3 regions of the Rhizobium sp. SL42 genome follow, and region 2 is predicted to be linked to each of the others. Evidence: predicted binding sites of a transcription regulator. Region 2 holds the regulator's gene; each other region holds the start of a gene.
The links. Region 2 encodes LexA, which represses DNA repair genes until DNA is damaged. Its sites were predicted from a motif close to TGTTCNNNNTGTGTTCNG; they were not measured.
Positions count from the first base shown of each region.

Region 1: the regulator LexA is predicted to act here: its motif matches at 2,179-2,196, upstream of IM739_RS01745 (helicase-related protein).
Region 3: the regulator LexA is predicted to act here: its motif matches at 4,105-4,122, upstream of IM739_RS02245 (metallopeptidase family protein).

Region 1 covers NZ_CP063397.1:385,985-393,441, reverse strand. The annotation lists gene IM739_RS01765 (beta-ketoacyl-ACP reductase) at 1-281, shown strand, start outside; gene IM739_RS01760 (glycine zipper domain-containing protein) at 526-780, opposite strand; gene IM739_RS01755 (DUF3309 family protein) at 808-960, opposite strand; gene IM739_RS01750 (alpha/beta fold hydrolase) at 893-1,981, opposite strand; gene IM739_RS01745 (helicase-related protein) at 2,373-5,438, shown strand; gene IM739_RS01740 (RNA-binding S4 domain-containing protein) at 5,440-5,853, shown strand; gene fdxA (ferredoxin FdxA) at 6,049-6,387, shown strand; gene IM739_RS01730 (CarD family transcriptional regulator) at 6,781-7,353, shown strand.
Region 2 covers NZ_CP063397.1:2,569,157-2,576,613, reverse strand. The annotation lists gene IM739_RS12210 (HlyD family type I secretion periplasmic adaptor subunit) at 1-817, shown strand, start outside; gene lexA (transcriptional repressor LexA) at 1,142-1,861, shown strand; gene IM739_RS12200 (ComEC/Rec2 family competence protein) at 1,942-4,428, opposite strand; gene gltA (citrate synthase) at 4,739-6,028, shown strand; gene IM739_RS12190 (cation-translocating P-type ATPase) at 6,100-7,457, opposite strand, start outside.
Region 3 covers NZ_CP063397.1:501,676-509,132, forward strand. The annotation lists gene IM739_RS02230 (error-prone DNA polymerase) at 1-1,687, opposite strand, end outside; gene IM739_RS02235 (Y-family DNA polymerase) at 1,687-3,096, opposite strand; gene IM739_RS02240 (hypothetical protein) at 3,137-4,084, opposite strand; gene IM739_RS02245 (metallopeptidase family protein) at 4,244-4,684, shown strand; gene IM739_RS02250 (SDR family oxidoreductase) at 4,809-5,558, shown strand; gene IM739_RS02255 (DUF1737 domain-containing protein) at 5,604-5,810, opposite strand; gene IM739_RS02260 (HpcH/HpaI aldolase/citrate lyase family protein) at 5,807-6,730, opposite strand; gene IM739_RS02265 (hypothetical protein) at 6,842-7,072, shown strand; gene leuD (3-isopropylmalate dehydratase small subunit) at 7,321-7,457, shown strand, end outside.

The sequences.
Region 1 (7,457 bases), 1.9 Mb from region 2:
CAGCAAAGGCCGGTGATCTTGGCTTTACCAAGTCTCTCGCACAGGAAGGGGCTGCCAAGGGCATCACCGTCAACGCGATCTGCCCCGGTTACATCGGAACCGAAATGGTGCGGGCCATACCTGAAAAGGTTCTCAACGAGCGGATCATTCCGCAGATCCCGGTTGGTCGCCTGGGCGAACCGGAGGAAATTGCCCGTTGCGTGGTGTTTCTGGCTTCCGACGATGCGGGTTTCATCACGGGTTCGACCCTCTCGGCGAATGGCGGGCAGTTCTTCGTGTGATGTTCAATATGTGCTGTCGGTCGATTAACGATTGGCAGCACATATCTGGATCCGAACCGTTAACATCCACCGTTTTCTATGGTTAAGTAATTGTTATTCAACACTATATAGTGGTGAACAAACCAGGAAAGCCGTTGCGTCCGCGATTCGTCTCCGTTTCGTTCTGGCTTTGACCAATAGGTTAATTCGGAAGACAGAAAAGCCGCCAAACACAAGGTTTGGCGGCTTTTTCCGTGGTCTCGACTTAGCGGCAGCGCGCCTCGTAGGTCCGGCCATAACGGTCGCGATAGACGCAGTAACCAGCGCGTTCCTGCGAGTTGCCGATCAGGGCACCGGCAACACCACCGACGGCCGCGCCAACCGCTGCGCCACGAACGTTGCCGGTGGCCACGCCACCGATCACGGCGCCCGATGCCGCGCCGATCGAGGCGCCACGTTCGGTTGCGGTGCAAGATGCAAGCGGAGCAATCAATGCCAGTGCAAGAAGGGTCTTTTTCATTGTTCCAGTCCTTTCGACAACGTCGCGTTAGATTCGGCCCATCAGCATCAGGATGATGAGGATGAGAAGTACCAGTCCCAAGCCGCCGGACGGGCCGTAACCCCAGCTGCGACTATGACCCCAGTTCGGCAGAGCGCCGATCAGCAGAAGAATTAGAATGACGACAAGAATGGTACTCATAAGGGGCCTCTCCTAAGCCTATGGGAAACATCGTGTTCTGTGCTGGTTGAACGCCTTCCGCTTTGATTTGTTCCATCGGATTTGCGAGAGCGCCGAGCAATCTGTCGAGATGGCTCGGCATGCGATTGCCACTGGCTTTGTGAAGCGATGGCAGAATGAACCTCGTCTGGCGGGCGTGGACGAAGCTTTCCACGATCCTGTCGGTCTGCGTCTGGTGCTCGACCATCGGCAGATGGCCGCAAGCACTGAGGATGACGGTTTGTGCCTGGGGCAGAAGCTTCGACACGCGCAACTGGTGCGCCGGCGGGACAATTGCATCGTTGGCGCCGACAAGATTGAGGATCGGCATGCGCAGGTATTGCAAGTCCGACAGGAGGCTCGTTCCGGACATGAACCGGATACAGGCGGCGATGTCTTCCGAGCGGCCGCGCAACAGATTTTCGCGAACCTTCTCCATTGCGAAGCGGGCGCGATTGTTCTCCCATGGGCACGACTTGTCATACACACATTCGACAGAGCCCCAGCGAAACTGCTCGCTGGTCGAGATCCAGCGACGAAAGAACTGGCGAAACAGATAGGGGCCCATGTGCGGAATGCGCAGCAGGCGTGCCGCCAGTCGTTCCTGCCCTTCGAAACGACCGCAAGCGAATGCGCCCATCAGGATCACCGACCGGACAAGTTCCGGATGATCGAGGGCGAGCAGCAGGGAGATAAACCCACCGGTCGAGTGGCCAATCAAAGTTACGGGCCGTCCGCCGAAATCGCGTCGTATGGCGGCGGCAAGCGCTTCGGTTACCTTCTGCCGCGTGATGGGCTGCCGCGCTATGGGATCGCCGAGGGTGTCGAGACTCCAGGGATGGTGGCCGGGAAGGGGATAGGCTGCGGTCCGACCCTGCCGGGTGATCCCCGGCGCATAGGCATGCCAGAACGCCGGCGCCATGACCATGCCGTGCAGAAGCACGAAGTTCTGGCCATCGTGCTTGCGGCTAATCCATTCGGCGGGTGGAAGCGTCAGTGTCATTTCAGCGATACCTCGGCTCTCTTAACGCGGAGAGGAAAGCCGAGGTTCCGTGACCGGAACACGTTAATATCGACCTGTCAGTTGCCTGAATGCCGATTCGGTCGATTCAGCATATGGTGGGTAAAGGGGCCTGTCGGGCCGAGATGTAGCCGTGAACAAATCCTGAATCTGTCCGAGTCTGTGATTCGTCTCTGATTCGTTCGCACCCTGTTCCACCGGTTAATTTGCATGCAAAAAGATGATTCTGATCAAGGGTTTGCCCGGTTTTTCCCGGCGCGTGCGACAAGCGGCTTGCCTTTGATGCACTTCATCGCCATTTGTTGCCCAGGGTCGCCTCCCCCCTTCGGTACGGCGGCCCTGTGAATCGGAGCGGTCGTTGAATACCCAACCCATGATCCTGAGTGGCCGCAGCGTGACAGCCGTGCTGGGGCCAACGAATACGGGCAAGACCCATTTCGCCATCGAGCGCATGGTTGCGCATGGTTCGGGGATCATCGGACTGCCGTTGCGGCTGCTTGCCCGTGAGGTGTACACCCGCGTGGTCGAGCGTGTCGGTGTGCAAAATGTCGCGCTGGTGACCGGCGAGGAAAAGATTTCGCCGCCGAATGCCCGTTTTTCGGTTTGTACCGTCGAGGCCATGCCGCGCGAAACCAAAGCGTCCTTCGTGGCGATCGACGAAATCCAGCTCGCCGGTGATCTCGAGCGCGGGCATATCTTCACCGACCGGCTGTTGCATCTGCGCGGACGTGACGAGACCCTTCTGCTCGGCTCGGCGACGATGAAGCAGATCCTGATCCAATTGTTGCCCGGCATCACCATCGTCGAGCGGCCGCGGCTGTCACAGCTGTTTTATGCCGGACAGAAAAAGATCACCCGGTTGCCGCAACGGACGGCGATCGTGGCTTTCTCTGCCGACGAAGTCTATGCCATCGCGGAATTGATCCGTCGCCAGCGGGGTGGTGCCGCCGTTGTGCTTGGCGCGCTCAGCCCGCGTACGCGCAATGCCCAGGTTGGGCTCTATCAGGAAGGCGATGTCGAATATCTGGTCGCGACCGATGCCATCGGCATGGGGCTCAATCTCGATGTCGATCATGTGGCTTTCGCCCAGGATCGCAAATTCGACGGTTTCCAGTTCCGCAATCTGAATGCCGGAGAGCTCGGGCAGATCGCGGGTCGCGCCGGACGGCATTTGAAGGACGGGACCTTCGGCGTTACCGGTCGCGTCGATCCGTTCGATGACGAATTGGTCGAGCGGCTGGAAGCGCACCAGTTCGATCCGGTCAAGGTCCTGCAATGGCGCACATCGCATTTTGATTATTCTTCCGTGGCGGCTTTGCAGCGCAGCCTGGATGCGGCACCGAGGGTTGGCGGGCTGACGCGGGCCTTGCCGGCCATCGACCAGCAGGCGCTCGAGTTTCTGGCGCGATATCCCGAGGTCATAGACCTTGCCAATCGCCCCGAACGGGTCGAGAAGTTGTGGGAGGCGTGCGCGCTGCCCGATTATCGGCGTATTACGCCCGCACAGCATGCCGACCTGATTCAAAGCCTGTTTTTCGATCTGGTTCGGCTGGGTGCGGTAAATGAAGATTTTCTCGCCGAGCAGGTTCGCAGGGCCGACCGGACTGATGGGGAAATTGATACACTTTCTGCGCGAATCGCGCAGATCAGAACTTGGACATATGTGTCGAACCGGCCCGGTTGGCTTGCCGATCCGACACACTGGCAAGAAAAGACGCGGGAAATCGAAGACCGATTGTCCGATGCGCTACATGAACGGTTGACGAAACGCTTTGTTGATCGCAGGACATCTGTGCTCATGAAGCGCTTGAGAGAGAATGCAATGTTGGAAGCTGAAATCAGTGTGAACGGTGATGTCTTCGTTGAAGGGCATGCCATGGGACAACTCTCCGGTTTCCGGTTCACGCCGATTTCCGGGGCCGAAGGTTCGGATGCCAAGGCAATCCAGGCGGCTGCCCACCGGGCAATGGCGCTGGAATTCGAAGCGCGCGCCGCGCGGCTTCACGCCTCTGGCAACAACGATCTGGCCATCGGCTCGGATGGACTGGTGCGCTGGGTCGGCGATCCCGTCGCGCGGCTGACCGGCGCCGATCACATCCTGCATCCGCGGGTGATCCTTTTGGCCGATGAACAGTTGACCGGCAATGCGCGCGATCATGTCGCTGCGCGTATCGAGCGTTTCGTCAATCACCACATCTCGACCATCCTGAAGCCGCTTGACGATCTGTCGCGTGCCGAGGACCTGCAGGGGCTGGCCAAGGGTCTTGCCTTCCAGCTGGTTGAAAACCTTGGCGTGCTGTTCCGCCGTGACGTCTCCGATGACGTCAAGTCGCTGGATCAGGACGGTCGTGCCTCCATGCGGCGCTACGGTGTGCGCTTCGGTGCCTACCATATCTTCATGCCGGCACTGCTGAAGCCTGCCCCCGCCGAGCTGATCTCGCTGCTCTGGGCGCTGAAGCATGATGGTCTCGACAAGCCGGGTTACGGTGATCTCATTCCGGTTCTGGCGGCAGGTCGTACATCCGTCGTCACCGATCCGACCTTCGAGCGGATGTTCTACAAACTGGCTGGCTTCCGGTTCCTCGGTAAGCGCGCGGTGCGTATCGATATTCTCGAGCGCCTGGCCGACCTGATCCGCCCGCTGCTGCAGTGGAAGCCCGGTTCACCGGCGCGTCCGGATGGTGCCTATGACGGTCGCCGTTTCACCGCGACAACGGCCATGCTGTCGATTCTGGGCGCGACACCGGATGACATGGAGGAGATCCTGAAGGGGCTCGGCTATCGTGCCGACAGCGTTTCGGCCGAAGATGCAGCCGGTTTCCTTGCTGCCCAGACAGCAGGTGCTCCTACTGCACCGGAAGCTGCTGCCGAAAAGAACGAAGACGACAGCGTTGACGACGCCGATCATGCTGTAGCGGAAACGCCGGCTGGCGAAACAGTCGTTGCCGAAGCGCCGGTCGCGACCCTCGTGGCTGCCGAAGGCGAGGCTGCAACCGCAGACGCCGAGGGTGCCGCAGCCGACGCAGTACCTGCCGAGCCGAAGCCGGTCCTCCTGTGGCGTCCCGGCGGTCGCAGCGACAACCAGCGTGGCGCCCGTCCGGCGGGCGACCGTCGTCCGCAGGGCCAGCGTGCGCCGGCCGGCGAAGGCAAGACCGAGGGCCGCCGCGATGATCGCCGTCGTGATGGTGGTCGCAGCGAACAGGGTCAGGGCGGCAAGCCGCGTGACAACAACACGCGTGGTAACAACGCCGGCAAGGGTGATCGACAGGAGCGTGGAGAGCGGCAGGACCGCAAGGATCGCGGTCCGCGTCCCGAGCGTGAAAACAACAAGTCGCAGCCTGCCCGTTTCGAGGCAAAGCCGCCGCGCAAGGAAAAGCCGGTGGATCCGGATTCGCCTTTTGCCAAGCTCGCTGCCCTTAAGGAACAGATGAAGAAGTAGCATGGACGAAAAACAGCCACCAACCGGTTCGCGCCAGCGCATCGACAAGTGGCTGTTCTTTGCCCGTGTGACAAAATCACGCAGCCTAGCGCAGGAGCGCGTGGCCGGTGGGCGTGTGCGCGTCAACGGTCAGCCGGTCCGCCAGCCAAGCTATCAGATCAAGCCGGGTGACCGGCTGGAGATCGCCATGCCGGAGCGCGACCTGATCCTGGTCGTGCGTCTGCCGGGCGAGCGACGCGGTCCCTATGAGGAGGCCCGGCACCTCTATGAGGATCTCAGCCCGCCGCCGATCAAGAAAGACGCCTTCACGCCGATGGAACAGGCAGTGCGGGCGCCTGGAGCCGGTCGTCCGACCAAGCGGGACCGGCGCATCATCGACGAGCTGCGTTCCGGGCCTGATTGGGGCGACGAATAGAAAATTTGTGGCGTCTATGGTCAAATGGAGGATTGATAATCCTTGCCTTGGACCCCAGAACACAGTAGCTCACAACGCTGTCCGACAGAAAACCCCGATGGGGACGCAAGGCATCCGGTCCTGGGCGAAAAGCCCGGAATGCATTGAGATGCCAGACGTTCTCCACCCGTGCATAACGCCATCCTGGAGTGCCGCATGACCTATATCGTCACAGACAATTGCATTCGCTGCAAGTACACCGATTGTGTCGAGGTCTGCCCGGTCGACTGCTTCTACGAGGGTGAGAATTTCCTCGTCATCCATCCTGATGAGTGCATCGATTGCGGTGTTTGCGAACCGGAATGTCCGGCTGAGGCGATCAAGCCCGATACGGAGCCGGGTCTTGATAAGTGGCTGAAGATCAACACCGACTATGCGAAGATCTGGCCGAATATCACGGTGAAGAAAGACTCGATGCCGGAAGCCAAGGAGATGGACGGCGTCACGGGCAAATTCGAGAAATACTTCTCGGAGAAGCCGGGTTCTGGCGACTGAGCTTTCACGGCAAGGCTTTCTTGTTTGCTCGGAAGGCCCGCCGTACCGTTTTTGCCTCCTTGGCGCTGCTTCGGGCGCTAAGCTCGCCACGATTGTGACGCTTGGCAGTAAAATATTGATTTCCTCGTCTTTTTGTGATAGCCTCTCAAAACTGTTCCACTTTGCGGCATAGTTGTGCCCAGAACCATCACGAAAGCAACTTCACCATCGACCGCGGTCTCCGTGACATAAACGGCATTTGCTTGTCGTGTCTCTGTCGCGACGAGGGAGATGCTTGTTTGTGACGGATCGGATCAGGATGGAATAACCTGGCGGTTTCTTCCATCTCATCCGGGCCTGACCGACCCGGCGCCGGCATTATGCCGGGAGCAAAACAGGGAGTTTTTGAATCGAATGACGACCCAGCAGAAAAAATCCTCGGCACGCCACGGTTTCAAGACCGGCGAGTCGATTGTCTACCCGGCACATGGCGTCGGTACCATCACCGCTATCGAAGAGCAAGAAGTGGCCGGCATGAAGCTTGAGCTTTTTGTAATCGATTTCGAAAAGGACAAGATGCGTTTGAAGGTTCCGGTTGCCAAAGCCGTGAGCATCGGTATGCGCAAGCTGTCCGAGACCGACTTTGTCGAACGCGCTCTCAAGGTTGTGCAGGGCAAGGCTCGCGTCAAGCGCACCATGTGGTCACGCCGTGCGCAGGAATATGATGCCAAGATCAATTCCGGCGATCTGATCTCGATTGCAGAAGTCGTTCGCGACCTCTATCGCGCAGAGAACCAGCCCGAGCAGTCCTATTCCGAGCGTCAGCTCTATGAAGCTGCCCTCGACCGCATGGCGCGGGAAATCGCCGCCGTGAACAAGATGTCTGAGACAGAGGCCGTGCGTCTGGTCGAGGTCAATCTTGCCAAGGGCCCGAAGCGTGGCAAGACGATCGAAGAAGAAGATACCCAGGAAGAAGAAGCGGCATAAGCCGATCCTCTCATGGGTCACCTATAAAAAGCCTCCGGTGCAAACCGGAGGCTTTTTTGTGCCTTCCGCATATTGCTCCTGCCCGAGCAGGCAATAAAAAACCC
Region 2 (7,457 bases):
ACTCGAATTCCGCGAAATTGGCTATACAAGGCAACGCGATGCGTCCATCCGCCAGCTCGAACTGCTGAAGGATGAATATGCCGCAAAGCAGATCCTGCTGGAAAAGGGCGTGGCCCGGGCCAACGAGGTCAAGGCTCTGCTGCGGGCCATCGCCGAGGCGGACGGCCAGATCGGACGGCTTGAGGCGGAAATCGCCGAGACCCAGGCACAACGGACGAAGGGCGAGCAGGAAGTGTTGCGCGCGGAAAGTGCCTATCGCGAAGATGCACTCGAGCGGCTGCAGGCCATTCAGAGCGAGCGCGACATGGTGCGGGAGCAGTTGCGGGAAGCGGCCAATATCCTCGAGCGCGCGACAATCAATGCGCCGGTTTCCGGCACCGTCGTCCGGATCCACTATCACACCAACGGCGGTGTCATCGAAAGCGGCAAGGCAATCCTCGAAATCCTGCCCGCCGGCGTGCCGCTGATCATCGAAGCTCAGATCCCGCGCAACGACATCGACAGCGTCAAGCTGGGCCAGTCGGCCACCATTCGGCTGGTTGCCCTGAACCAGAGAACGACGCCCGTGCTCAAGGGCGATGTCTTCTACCTGTCGGCGGACGCGCTGCAGCAATCCGGCAATACGTCGACCGCCCCGCATGACGTCTATCTCGCCCGGATCAACATTCCACCAACGGAACTGGCACGGGTTCATGGCTTCACGCCGACACCCGGCATGCCGGCCGAAGTGATGATCCAGACCAACGAGCGCACCTTCTTCAACTATATCGCCAGACCGATTACCGACAGCATGTCGCGCGCCTTTTCCGAACAGTGACCCATCAGCGACCGGGGGCTACACCAACCCCGGTCCAATACTTGCGCCACAGGACAGACCGCTGCCGTGAGCCCTGTCCGCACGGACTTATCAACGCACGATGCCATCGACCCGGAACACCGCACCGTCGCTACGATTGAAGACGGTGTCTATGCCGACGGCTTTGGTGCGCCGCGGCCACCCGAGTAAATTGGCATTGGCGATTTTTTTCGCAGTCGGTCAGCAAATCACATGCAAAGTTCACGGAAATTTATCCCCTTGCGGAACACATATGGAACATATAGTGTCTGTTCTGTATTTGTTTCACCAATTGGGGCATCGCATATGCTGACGCGCAAGCAACAGGAACTGCTTCTATTCATCCATGAACGGATGAAGGAATCCGGCGTGCCTCCCTCTTTCGACGAAATGAAGGACGCACTCGATCTGGCGTCGAAATCCGGGATTCACCGGTTGATCACGGCACTGGAGGAGCGCGGCTTCATCCGCCGCCTGCCGAACAGGGCTCGAGCGCTTGAAGTCATCAAGCTGCCGGAAGCCTATACGCCGAGCCTGCAGCCACGGCGCGGCTTTGCGCCCAGCGTGATAGAAGGCAGCCTTGGCAAGACACCGCCGGCACCAGCTGCGCCGAGCAAGTCGTCCCCTGACGGCGGATCCGCATCGGTGAGCGTTCCGGTCATGGGCCGGATCGCCGCAGGTGTTCCAATCTCTGCCATCCAGAACAATACCCATGACATCACCGTACCGGCCGAGATGATCGGCTCGGGCGAGCACTATGCGCTGGAGGTCAAGGGCGATTCGATGATCGATGCCGGCATTCTCGACGGCGACACCGTGATCATCCGCAATGCATCCAACGCCAATCCCGGCGACATCGTCGTGGCCCTGGTTGACGACGAAGAGGCTACGCTGAAGCGCTTTCGCCGGCGTGGGGCATCGATCGCGCTGGAGGCGGCCAATCCGGCCTACGAGACGCGCATTTTCGGGCCAGACCGGGTGAAGATCCAGGGCAAGCTCGTCGGCCTCATCCGCCGCTATCACTGACGGGTCGTGCCGGCGTCTGCTCGTCTTTTCGGTCGCGCCATTTGGCCTGCTCTCCCCCGGTTCCGCTCCATGTTGCCAGACTACTGCTGGGAAAGCAGGTCGGCCGAATGGCTTTCGGCTTGCGAACCGTTTTGCCAATCATACAGGCGGTGACGCGTCCAGGGACGCGACGGACCGGCAAAGGAAGGGACGATCGTCAGCGTGCGGCTGGAGCGATCACGAAGGAAGATTTCGAGGGTTCCGCTACTGCGCAGACTGTCAGCCGAAATCAGCCGCGCGCCGGACCGGCAGTCGTCAAAACCCGGGCGCTGGGAAACGATGACAAGATCGGCTAGATCACAGGCGATGCCCGTCACCTCGTGGCGGTCGAGCGTGATGATGCGCCAACCGTCAAGCACGGCGGCGCAGGCGCTCTTGGTGCAGGTGAAATACCGGTTGCCGGCTGAGGCGAGAAGATCTTCGAGCCGTTGACGGGCCACAGAGATTTCCATTTCCGACAGAGGCGTGCGCCTTGGCCTGTCCGGCGAAACAGCGTCGACTGCAGGACCGGACATTGTCTGTGGCGCAATCGCGGCGGTAACGCCGAGCGCGGGCTGCCATTGATCGAAGATGAAAGCGGGCGGGCGGATGCGGTTGGTGGCGATCCGATCACCCTCCGTCGGCGTTGCTGTCGTGCCCGGCCAGAATCCTACCAACCGCCCGTCTTCACTGACGACCAGATCGGCCCTCGGCTTCTGGTTCGAAAGGGCCGCCGCCAGCAAGGTGACGGCCATCACGACGGTCCCCGCATGACGCAAAGGACTGCGCAAAAGCGTCAACAGCAGAAAACCGGCAACGGTCAGCGGCAGGAGCCAGTCCGGTTGACGCGTGAACGCGTAACCGTCACCCCATCCTGCAATCTCCCGGGCGACAAGCAGGACCCATTCGAGGCCGTAGCCCATGACAATTAGGAATGGGGCGTCGAGCCCGAGCGGCATGAGAATCATCGCAACAAAGCCTGCCGGCATCACAATCAGAGATATCAACGGCATGGCAATCAGATTGGCCTCGAGGCTGTGGGTCGAAAGCCGATGAAAATGGTTGATTGCAAATATCGCCGTCGCCAGTCCGCCGATCAGGGAGGTCGCCAACGTCCCGCCGAAAAAGCGCCCCAAGGTCGCAAGCACGACGTATTTGCGCGCGCGAAAGCGTGGAAGCAGGTGTCTGGGTCTCGATCGCCAGCCAGCGTAACCGGCGATCAGCGCCGCGGTGGCCGCAAACGACATCTGGAAACTGGGGCCCAGCACGGCAGAGGGCTGGACGATCAGGATGATGGTCGCGGCCAGAGCAAGGTTGCGCAGGCTGATCGCGGGACGGTCAACAAGCACAGCCACCAGCATGATCGAAGTCATCAGATAGGCCCTCACTGCCGAGACCTGATAACCGGAAATCAGCACATAGCCGGTTACCGCCAGAAGTGCGCCAGCCGCAGCGATCTTCTTCACCGGATAGGCCTGGGCCAAGACCGGAAACAGGCTGAGGCTGGCGCGCAGGCCGACAAAGAAGATCCCGGCAGCGAGCGCCATATTGAGGCCGGAGATCGCCGTGATATGGGCAAGGCCGGACAGACGCAGCGCTTCAGTTGCACCCTTGGACATCGACCGCCTCTCACCGGTGATGATCGATGCGGCAAATGCGCCGGGATCGCCTGGCACAACGGTTCGAATGCGGGTGGAGATCTGGTCGCGCAGCGCAAACAACTGCCGATCCAACACCTGCCAGAATTCACCCCAGTATTCGTAGCCGGTTTGCGGTCCCGATTCAGTCCATGGCGGCCCCGAAAGCGAGGGCGTGAGCCGCGGCGGAGTGACCGCCGCGGGTGGGCCGAGAAAGAAGCCAACGGCACCGATACCGGAAAAATAGCTGGCAAATGCGAAATCGTTCATTCCGGGCAGCGCGGGGCCTGACGGCGGCGACAGGCGGGCACGTCCGGTTGCCGTAGCACCAATCGGCAGCGGCTCATGGCGGCTGCGGGCAAGGATGGAGATGCGCTCGGGCGGGCGGCGCAGTTGCGGCTCAAGTGTACCCGTTAGCCGCATGACATAGCGCCATTCCCCGGCGGCTCCCGCCTCCCGACGTTCGACCACCCCGGTAACGATCGTCACCACCGGCTGGTCGAGCACAGTGGTTGCGACGCTCCGCGTCTGCCATTCCGCAAGCAGCATGCCGGCACAGAACAATGCTGCAGCGCAAAACATGGCATGTGCTGCCGATGCAGGCGCATTCTTCACCCCGATGCCGGACAACAGCACTGCAAAAATGCAGACTGTAACGGCTGCCGGTGGTGGCGCAGGGAGGACGAACCAGAGCGCGGCCCCCGTCCCGAGGCATACCGGTACGAAGTGAAAAAAATGGCCGTGGCGCGCTTCAAGCGCGAGGGCGGCCGTGCATACCGCGGGAAGCCTTTCACAGCGTGCGCGCCAGTAGATCAGAGGCGAGTTGGTCCGTCTTGCAGCGACTGCCTGCCGTTCGACCGCAGGCGACCTATCGGGCAGCGCCGCACCGCCTTGCGCGACTGCGTCGGCCATTGCGGTCTCGCTCTGCGCCAAGTCAGACACGTGCAACCCGTCCCTCGCCACTGCCGGGAAAAAGCCCCGTTAAAGCCCAGAGACTAAAGGTTTTTCATCAACAATCAATGCGTGCATAAAGGCCAGGTCGGAAAGCCTTTGCAACTTCAAACGATTAGAACCGATCGGTTCGATTGTTGCCGATTTCGCGATGCACAATTTGCCCTTTGGATAGCTTGGCATTAACTTCCGTATCATATAGCTACATCCATACGCTTAACCGATGGCGCCTTTTATCGAGACGCCGTCCCGCCAATTCCGGAGGATTAGCATGACGGACAAGAGCGCTTCTTTGAAACTCGGCGAACAGACGGTTGACCTGACCGTCAAGGGTGGAACCATCGGCCCTGACGTGATCGATATCGCTGCCCTGTACAAGCACACCGGCGCCTTCACCTACGACCCGGGCTTCACCTCGACGGCGTCGTGCGAATCCAAGATCACCTATATCGACGGCGACGAAGGCGTTCTCCTGCATCGCGGCTATCCAATCGAGCAACTGGCCGAGAAGGGCGACTTCCTGGAAGTCTGCTACCTGCTTCTCTATGGCGAACTGCCGACAGCCGCCCAGAAGAAGGACTTCGACCATCGTGTCACGCATCACACCATGGTGCATGAACAGATGAGCCGTTTCTTTACCGGCTTTCGTCGCGACGCCCATCCGATGGCGGTCATGGTCGGCACGGTCGGCGCGCTCTCGGCCTTCTACCACGACTCGACCGACATCACCGATCCGCACCAGCGCATGGTCGCTTCGCTGCGCATGATCGCCAAGATGCCGACGATCGCCGCCATGGCCTACAAGTACCATATCGGCCAGCCCTTTGTTTACCCGAAGAACGACCTGGACTATGCGTCGAACTTCCTGCGCATGTGCTTTGCCGTTCCTTGCGAGGAATACCAGGTGAACCCGGTTCTCGCCCGCGCCATGGACCGCATCTTCATCCTGCACGCCGACCATGAGCAGAACGCATCGACCTCGACCGTTCGCCTGGCAGGCTCCTCGGGTGCCAACCCGTTCGCCTGCATCGCGGCCGGAATCGCCTGCCTCTGGGGCCCTGCACATGGCGGAGCCAACGAAGCGGCACTCAACATGCTGATGGAAATCGGCACCGTTGATCGCATTCCGGAATACATCGCCCGCGCCAAGGACAAGAACGACCCGTTCCGCCTGATGGGCTTTGGCCACCGCGTCTACAAGAACTACGATCCGCGCGCCAAGATCATGCAGAAGACCATGTACGAAGTGCTGGAAGCGACCGGTCATGGCGACGATCCGCTGATGCAGGTCGCTCTGGAGCTCGAAAAGATCGCGCTCAGCGACCCGTATTTCAAGGAAAAGAAGCTCTACCCGAATGTCGACTTCTATTCCGGCATCACGCTTCGCGCGCTTGGCTTCCCCACGACCATGTTCACCGTTCTGTTCGCGCTCGCCCGCACCGTCGGCTGGATCGCCCAGTGGAACGAAATGATCGAGGATCCGCAGCAGCGCATCGGCCGCCCGCGCCAGCTCTATACCGGCTCGCCGCAGCGCGACTACCTGCCGGTGCCCAAGCGCTGATCGTCAGCAATTCTGGACTTCAATGCACGAAGGCCGGCGGAGATGATCCGCCGGCCTTTTCCATTTTCCAGTCAGTGGTTGGAGCGGCGGCATTCGAAGGCCTTGTCCATTTCGCTGACGGCGAGAACAAGCAGGGAGATGCCGAAAAGTAGAAGCCAGTCGGTTGCCGCGATCGGGGCTATGCCGAGCACATCGCTCAATCCGGGCAGATACATGGCCGCAAGGTGCAGCGCCTGTGAGCCAATGATGCCGAGCAGCAAATACGGATTGGTAAAGGGCGACTGGCCGAAGACAGAGCGCCGTTCGGAGCGGCTGGCTAAGCACTGGACATTCTCGAAGAGGATAAACAGGACGAGCAGGAGATTGCTTGCCTGGATCGGTGCCATGCCGGTATTCAGAAGGGTATAAAACACGGCAAAGCCGCCGAGGCCCATGACCAAGGTCGCCACGACCAGACGGCGCAGCATCAGACGGTCGAAGAGTGCCTCATCCGGCCGGCGAGCCGGGCGGGTAAGCTCATCGCCTTCCGCGGGCTCTGTCACCAGTGCCACGTCCTGGACGCCATTGGTGACAAGGTTCAACCACAGAAGTTGTACCGCACTGAGCGGCATGGGCAGACCGAGCACCATGGCAAGCAGGAATAGCAGGACCTCTGCTGCACCGGTCGCAACGAGCATGAAGACGACCTTGCGGATATTGCCATAGGCTACCCTGCCCTCGACAATGCCGGCAACGATGGAGGCAAAATTGTCATCCGTCAGGATGATGTCGGCACTCTCCTTGGCGACATCCGTACCCTTCATGCCCATTGCCACACCCACATGCGCATGCTTGAGCGCCGGGGCATCGTTGACCCCATCCCCGGTGACCGCAACAAAGTGACCGTTGCGGGCCAGCGAGCGAACGATGGAAAGCTTCTGCTCGGGCTTCACACGGGCGAAGACACGGATGCGGCGTGTCAGCTGATCCAGCACACTTTCCGCCTCTGCCAAAGCATCCGCCACCTCGTCGCCCGTTGCCACGGAACGATCATCGACCGGGATACCTGCCCTGCCGGCGATCACCCTTGCCGTGCGCGGATCGTCACCGGTCACCACGACGACACCAATTCCGGCGGTCTCGCAGGCGGCGATAGCGGTTGGAACCTCGGGCCGGATCGGGTCCTGCATGCCGGCCAGTCCGAGGAAAGTCAGATCCACCAGCAGATGGCCGCCGAGACCATCGCGACCGACATGCTCCATCTCGCCTTCGGCAAAGGCGAGCACGCGCAGACCATCGCAGGCCATTTCGGCGATCTGACGCTCCAGCAGATGCGGATCGAGTGCGACCACCTCATCGCCGAGTTGCATGCTGGAACACATGGCGATCAACCGCTCCGGCGCCCCCTTGGCAAAGATGCGAAGCCGGTCTTCTGAATGATGAAAGGAAG
Region 3 (7,457 bases), 2.0 Mb from region 2:
CGTCGAAGATCGAGGCAAGCGTTTCCGTGCGCCGGTAATGTTGCTCCAGCAGCTTCATGGCCTTGGCCAGGCAGGTCAGCATGCCGAGCGCCAGAACGTCGATCTTCAGGATCTTCAGCACATCAAGATCGTCCTTGTCCCATTCGATCATGTACCGGCCATCGGCCGTGTTCATGATCGGCACGACCTCGTCGAGCCGGTCGCGGGTGATCACGAAGCCGCCGACATGTTGGGACAGATGACGCGGAAAACGCTGCAACTGGTCGGCGTAGTCCATCACGCGCCGGGTTGTCGGATCGGCCAGATCGAGCCCGGCCGCCTTGGCCTGCTCCTCGGTGAAGTTTTTTGTCCACCAGCCCCAGATCGAACCGGCCAGCGCCGACTGAACGTCATCCGACAGGCCGAAGGCCTTGGCGACTTCGCGACCGGCCGAACGGGCGCGGTAGCTGATCACCGCCGCCGTCAGCGCCGCATGTTCGCGCCCATAGGCCTCGTAGATGAACCGGATCACCTCCTCGCGCCGGTTATGCTCGAAATCGACATCGATATCGGGCGGCTCGTCACGCTCGGTCGAGATGAAGCGATCAAAAAGCAGGGTCGTCTTTTCCGGGTTCACCTCGGTGATCCCGAGGCAATAGCAGACGGCGGAATTGGCCGCCGATCCACGCCCTTGGCACAGGATATCCTTGCTGCGGGCATAGTTGATGATCCGCTGCACTGTGAGAAAATAGGCTTCGTACTTCTTCTCGCCGATCAGGTTCAGCTCGTATTCCAGCAGCATCGCAACCTTTTCGGTAATGTCTTTATCCGGAAAGCGCCGGGCAGCCCCCTCATAGGTCAGCCGGCGCAAGGCCTGTGCAGGCTGTTCGCCGTCTACGCTTTCATCCGGATATTGATGCCCGAGTTCGTCAAGCGAAAAATGAAGCCGGCTAAAGAATTCGCTGGTGGCTGCGATCGCCTCGGGATGAAGCCGGAGCAGGCGCGCCATTTCCCGCGGCGCCTTCAGATGTCGTTCGGCATTGGTGGCGAGCCGAAAACCGGCTTGTGCGATCGTCACATGTTCGCGAATGGCGGTGACGACATCGGCGAGCGGTCGATGTTCGGGAATGGCATAAAACGGGTCGTTGCTGGCGAGAAGCGGCAGCTTCAGGGCTTTGCCCAGGCTTGCGACTTCGGCAAAACTCAAGCGATCCCGCCCGTCATGGCGTGGAACCAGGAGGAGATAGAGCCGGCCGTCAAGAACAGGCAAAAGGCGCGCGAGCCGACGGCGGAACTCCAGGACCTGATGCGTGTCGGCAAGCGGGGGCGGCATCGCGGCAAAGAGCAGATCCCGCGACCATTCGAACAGGTCCGCCTCGTAAAGCGTGCAGCATCCTTTCTGCGAACGCAGATTGCCGGCGCTCAGCAGCCTGCACAGGTTACCCCAGCCCTGCCGGTTCATCGGATAGGCGAGAAGCTCCGGCGTTTCATCGGCGAAGACCAGCCGAGCACCCGGCCGAAACGCATAATTGTTGGCCTTGGCCACCGCATGCAGACGCACCACACCCGCCACAGTGTTGCGGTCGGCAAGCCCCAGGCCGGCAAGCTTCAACTCCCGTGCAGCCCGCACGAGATCCTCCGGATGAGCAGCCCCTTCGAGAAAGGAAAAATTGCTGCGCGCGCCGATTTCGAAATAGACGGGCTCCATCAGGCAAACACCCCTTGCATATACCATTCAGGATGATGCGGGCCACGCTCGTAAAGTCCCTCGCGGAACAGCCAGAAACGATGGCCGGCGCTGTCTTCGATGCGGAAATAGTCACGCGGCGGGCTTGCCTCGCCATCGATCCACCATTCCGGCGCAACACGCTCCGGTCCCTCGGCACGCGCCACCCGATGCCGGCTGCGGCGCCAGCGAAACAGGGCCGGTGGACCATCCGGCAGCTCGGCGGTCACCTCGACCGGTTCCGGCCGGGCAAACAGCCGGAGCGGCCGCATTCCCCGTTGCGGTGCCAGAAGCGGCGCCGCGGGTGATGGTAGGCCGTCACCCAGAGGCTGCAGCAGCGCAGCACGATCCGGCCAGTGACTGGCAAGTGCCGTCGGCACCGTCAGGCAGCGCGGCCCGAGCCGGGCAGAGACCTGGTCGAGAAATCGCCCGAAGCGCCCCTCCGCTTCGGCCTCCTGGTCGAAATGCGGCTGGCTGGGCGACAGGCTCTCGCTGCGCAGCACATTGAGCCTGATCAACTCGAAACCGAAGCCGGCATCAAGATCATCGCGCAACACGGACAAGCGCTCCGAAAACAGCGACCGGATCCGCACCGCATCATGCAGGGGAGCCGACGTTCCGACTTCGATGCGAAAAACCCGACCATCGACGCGAAACAGCAAAAGCTCGAACAGCCGTCCGCCTTCGCCCCGGGCTTGCAACCCCGCCTTCAAGCCGCAGGCAAGCCGGCCGGCAAGATCGAGAATCTGTGCCTCCATGCTGATCGGCTCCGCCAGGCGTCGCTCGACAGAAAGCATGGCAAGCGGTCGCCGCGGCGAAATCGGCTCACCTTCGCGGCCCATCGCCCGATCAAGACGCAACAGCGGCTCTGGCCCGAAACGCCGCATGATCGGCCCCCGTGGCGCCGTCATCAATTCGCCGATCTGCTTCAGGCCAACCTTGGCGAGCTTCAGGCAGGTCTCACTCGCAAGCCGGAGTGCCTTGACCGGCAGGCCGGCCAGCACCGCCGGCACATCCGCAGGCGGAATGATCGGCGGGCCGGAAAAGCGCGCCGCGGCCCAGGCAAGCCCCGGCGTCGGGGCAATCGATCCGCGCACATCCAGGCCGAAACAGGTCAGCCGGCGTAGAAGATCGTCAAGCAGCTTTTCCTCGCCGCCGAAGAGATGGGCGCAGCCGCTGATGTCGAGCATCAAGCCGCTCTCGTCATCGACGGCGACCAGCGGCGTGTAGCGATCGCACCAGTCGGCCAGCGCATCAAGGAAGATGCGGTCGGCATCCGCATCCGCCTCGATCACGTCAAGGCTCGGGCAGATGGCCCGTGCCTCGGCCAGCCCCTGGCCAATCCTGAGACCGATCGCCTCGGCCTCATCGTCCAGCGCCGTCAGCCGCATGCTGTTGGCAACCCGCCCGGCACAGACGACCGGAGGGTGCTCAGGACGCCCGTTCGAACGCCAGGAGAGCCCCCAGCGGCGGCGCGCCAGCCTGTCTGTGGCCAGACGGGGTAAGAAGATCGCCAGGATACGCCGATCCGGAAGGGATGACGAAACTGGCAGGAGAGAGAGGCTTGAGGCGGCGGTCATGGATGATCCACTCCAGGAAAAGCGCAAAAACCCCCGACGATCGGGACTTTTCGGCAAGGACACGAAAAACGGGATGGCCGATGCTGCCGCCAAGCAGACTGCCATCCGACAATACCCGCGCCATGGCGGGTGCAGGTTCGACCAGCAGGCGAAGAGAAGCACTTGATGCCTCCTCCTCTCCCGATTGGCGAAGGAGAAAGAGCGTCCCGCCGGCTGCCCGCGCTTTCAGGGAAAGGCGGCGGCTTTCGGTCAGCCCGAATTTCTGCGGATTGCCATGCATTTCGAGCAGCACGGCGGAAAATGCGCGCGACGAAAGTGCCGCATCCGCCAGCCAGAGTGCATCCTCGATGCGCCGTGGCAGGGCATGGATGACTTCACCGGCCTCGAGCCCGAAATCGGCAAGCCCCGGCGCATAGAGAAGGCCGGTTTCGCGGCTGGCAAATGGATCGGCGATCAGAAGGCTACGGCGCGGCGTGCCGTTCCGGCCGTCAAGCAGGCGCGAAAGCGCAAACGCAAAACCGCTCGCCGCACCGGCATCCTGCATGCGCGCGCTGCGGATTTCCACCATGGTGCCGGCAACCGCGATCTCGGCCATCAGCTGGTCGAAATCACGATTGCCAGACCCCACAACATCCGGCCCGGCAGCATCCGGATTGGCGGCGATCCGGCTGCGAAGGGGGGCATCGGCATGACCCGGATCGGCCGCCATTCGGGCGGCATGGCTGGCCTTTCCCTCGATCAGGGCGACCGCCTGTCTGAGGGCAAAAAGCTGCTCCTGCGCCTGAGGGCCTGCGCCCATGACGATCTCTCCTGTCAGAATGTTCTCTTTATGTTCCTATGGATTCCAGAGCTCCGCCCAAGAGTCAACCGGATTCATTGTGAATTTATTCCTTGACTGGATTTGCCCTCGAAATGCGCGGGCGAAATGCCTATATGTCGGCGGTAGTTAGGAGTTCTAATGGCCCGCATTGACCAGACTGAAGATTGGCGCGAACGCCATGCCCCGACGATCAGCACCTTCGAGTCGCTGGCGATCGAGGCCTATGGCCACCTGCCGCAGGAGTTTCGCGCGCTGACCGGCGAGCTGATCATCGAGATCAGCGACTTCCCGACGGATGAGATCTTCGAGGACATGGCGCTGGAAACGCCTTTCGATCTGCTGGGCCTGTTCGAGGGCCGCGGCATTTCCGAGCGTTTCACCATGGAAACCGGTGAAATGCCGAACCGGATCACCCTTTATCGCCGGCCGATCCTCGATTACTGGGCCGAAAACGACGAAACCCTCGGCGACATCATCACCCATGTCCTGATCCACGAGATCGGCCACCATTTCGGCCTGTCCGACGACGACATGGAACGCATCGAGGAAAGCGCCGAAGACGCAGCCGCCGAGCGCTAGGACCACAGACATTTCGGCTCCCAAGCCAGGCATCGGCAGCGGAGGCGGAAAACGCCCGCATGAATCGGGTGGCCGCCGCCCGGCGACGCCCCTATCCGTGAACCTCCGAGACAAGGAGGTTTCCATGACAGGCATCAGGCACAAAACCGCAATCATCACCGGCGCCTCATCCGGCATAGGCCGCGCAACCGCCCTGTTGTTTGCGGCACAGGGCGCATCGCTCGTCCTCAATGCGAGGGGCAGCCAGGCTCTGGAAGAGGTCGTCGCGGCCATTCGCAGCCAGGGCGGAAGGGCCATCGCCGTGCCCGGCGACGTTGCCCTGGCGCAAACCCATGAAGCGCTGGTCCGTGTCGCAACCGACCAGTTTGGCGGCCTGGACATCGCCATCAACAATGCCGGAACCATCGGTCCGCTCAAGCCGCTCGCAGATGTCACGCTGCCGGAATGGCAGGACACGCTGGCTGCAAACCTGACCTCCAGCTTCCTTGCCGCCCGCTGCCAGATTCCTGCCATGCTGGAACGCGGCGCCGGCGCGCTGGTCTTCGTCTCGAGCTTTGTCGGAACCAGCGTCGGCATTCCCGGCATGGGCGCTTATGCCGCCTCCAAGGCCGGCATCATGGGTCTGGTGAAGGCGATCACCGCCGACTATGCGAGCCAGGGCATCAGGGCCAATGCGCTTCTTCCGGGCGGAACCGATACGGCCATGGCCGGCGACGAGGCCCAGAAGCAATGGGCCGCCGGCCTGCATGCCTTGAAGCGCATCGCCCGTCCGGAGGAAATCGCCCAGGCCGCCCTTTTCCTCGCCGGTCCGATGGCAAGCTTCGTCGCCGGCTCGGCCCTTTATGCCGATGGCGGCAATGCGGCCGTCAAGTGAAGCAATCGACCCGGAAGAGACCGATCTCCCGGGTCAACAGGCGCCTCACTGTTCGCCGAGCTTCATCGTCGGATCATAGTCCTTGCCATGCACGGTCTTCACCACCGCCTGGCCGCAATGCATCTGGTTGGTCGCCGCATTGAACGACAGGCTGGGCGCGCCATGCAGTTCCCAGCCCTTGTTCAGCGCATCGGTCACCCGATGGCAGAAGTTCGCGTCGTCGGGACCGGTAAGGAAACGATAGACTTTCACGTTGCATGGACCTTTCTGTCTTGAATGTTCTGAAGCTTGGCGAGCAGATGCTCCGCCTCTTCGAGATGCAGCCGTTCGATCATCCGGCCATCCGCATTGATGACGTTCAACCCGGCACTGTCGGGCCGGGCAAATGCCGCGACCACCAGCCGCGCATGGGCGATATCCCCGGTGCTCGGACCGAATGCCGTATTGGCGCCATCGACCTGCGCCGGATGGATCAGCATCTTGCCGTCGAAACCCATCGCCCGGCCCTGGTTGCATTCCGCGGCAAAGGCCTCAAGATCCTTGAAATCGTTCGAGACGCTGTCGATCACGTCCAGCCCGTAGGCGCGCGCCGCCAGCACCACCTGCATCAGCCACGGCACCAGAGCGCTGCGGCCCGGCGCCGCCGGCACTCCGGTTGCCTTGCGCAGATCGTTCAGCCCGACGACGAAGGCATCGAGCCTCGCAGCCGCCGTCCGGCCGCAAGAGGCAATCGCTGCGGCGTTCAGGATCCCGCGCGGCGTCTCGATCATCGCCCAGACCCTGAGACCTTCCGCCGCACCGCTTTTGTCGATCAGCTCGGCCACGCTCTGCACCGCCTCCGGCTCCTCGACCTTGGGCAGCAGCACGGCCTCGGGCATGCAGGCAAGCACGGCATCCATATCATCCCGGAAAAATGCGCTGCCGGACGCGTTGACGCGAATGATCCTCTCGCGATGGCCGAGATCGGTTTTTTCCAGAAAATCAAGGAGATTGGCGCGTGCCTCGGCCTTCTTCTCCGGCGCGACGGAATCTTCCAGGTCGAAGATCACCGCATCGCAATCCAGCGCCGCCACCTTGTCGAGCGCACGTCGGTTGATCGCCGGCACGGTCAGCACCGAGCGGCGAAGCTTCAAGGCATGCGTCAAAGGAAGGTTGTCGCGATCGGATGTCATGCTGCTGACTTCTGGCAAGCTTTGCCGCCTTGCGCAAGATGACAATTCGGTGAAAAGCCCTTGCATTCATGGCGAAGAAGGACCACCTTCGTCGTGTGAAAGGAACTCAACATGCATAATATCCGTTCCGCCGTCCTCGCCGTCGCAGGTCTAGCACTCATCGGGCTCGCCGCAGCTTTCGCTGTGTCGCTCACCCTAGTCATCGGCGCCTTCCTGACCGTGACCCTCGCCGTGCGCATGCTGATGCTGCGCACCAGGCAGGCGCCGGTCTATGCCAAGGCCAGACGCCAGGAAGACATGCGCATCTGGAACGATGGCAAAGGCACGATCATCGACCTTTGAGGGTCGGATGAAGCTCTTCGGGAGCGATCGCGCGCGCAGACTGCGACGATGAGATCTTGTGCGCCAAAGGCCGCGACCTCCAACGCTAGCCCGAACTCCGGATCTCAAGCAAGATTCCCCTTCAAATTTGTGATGTTTTGTTTTATTGCCGGGGCATTATCGCCGCTCCACGGCGCCGGCCGCCGGATAAGACAGGCGAAAAGCGCGCAGGAGCGTTGGATCACACGCCCAGATCGAAGGCAGGATTGATGGAAAAGTTCGTAAAGCTCACCGGCGTTGCCGCGCCGCTCCCGGTCGTCAACATCGACACGGACATGATCATCCCGAAGGATTATCTGAAGACCATCAAGCGCACCGGTCTCGGCGCCGGCCTGTTCGCCGAGGC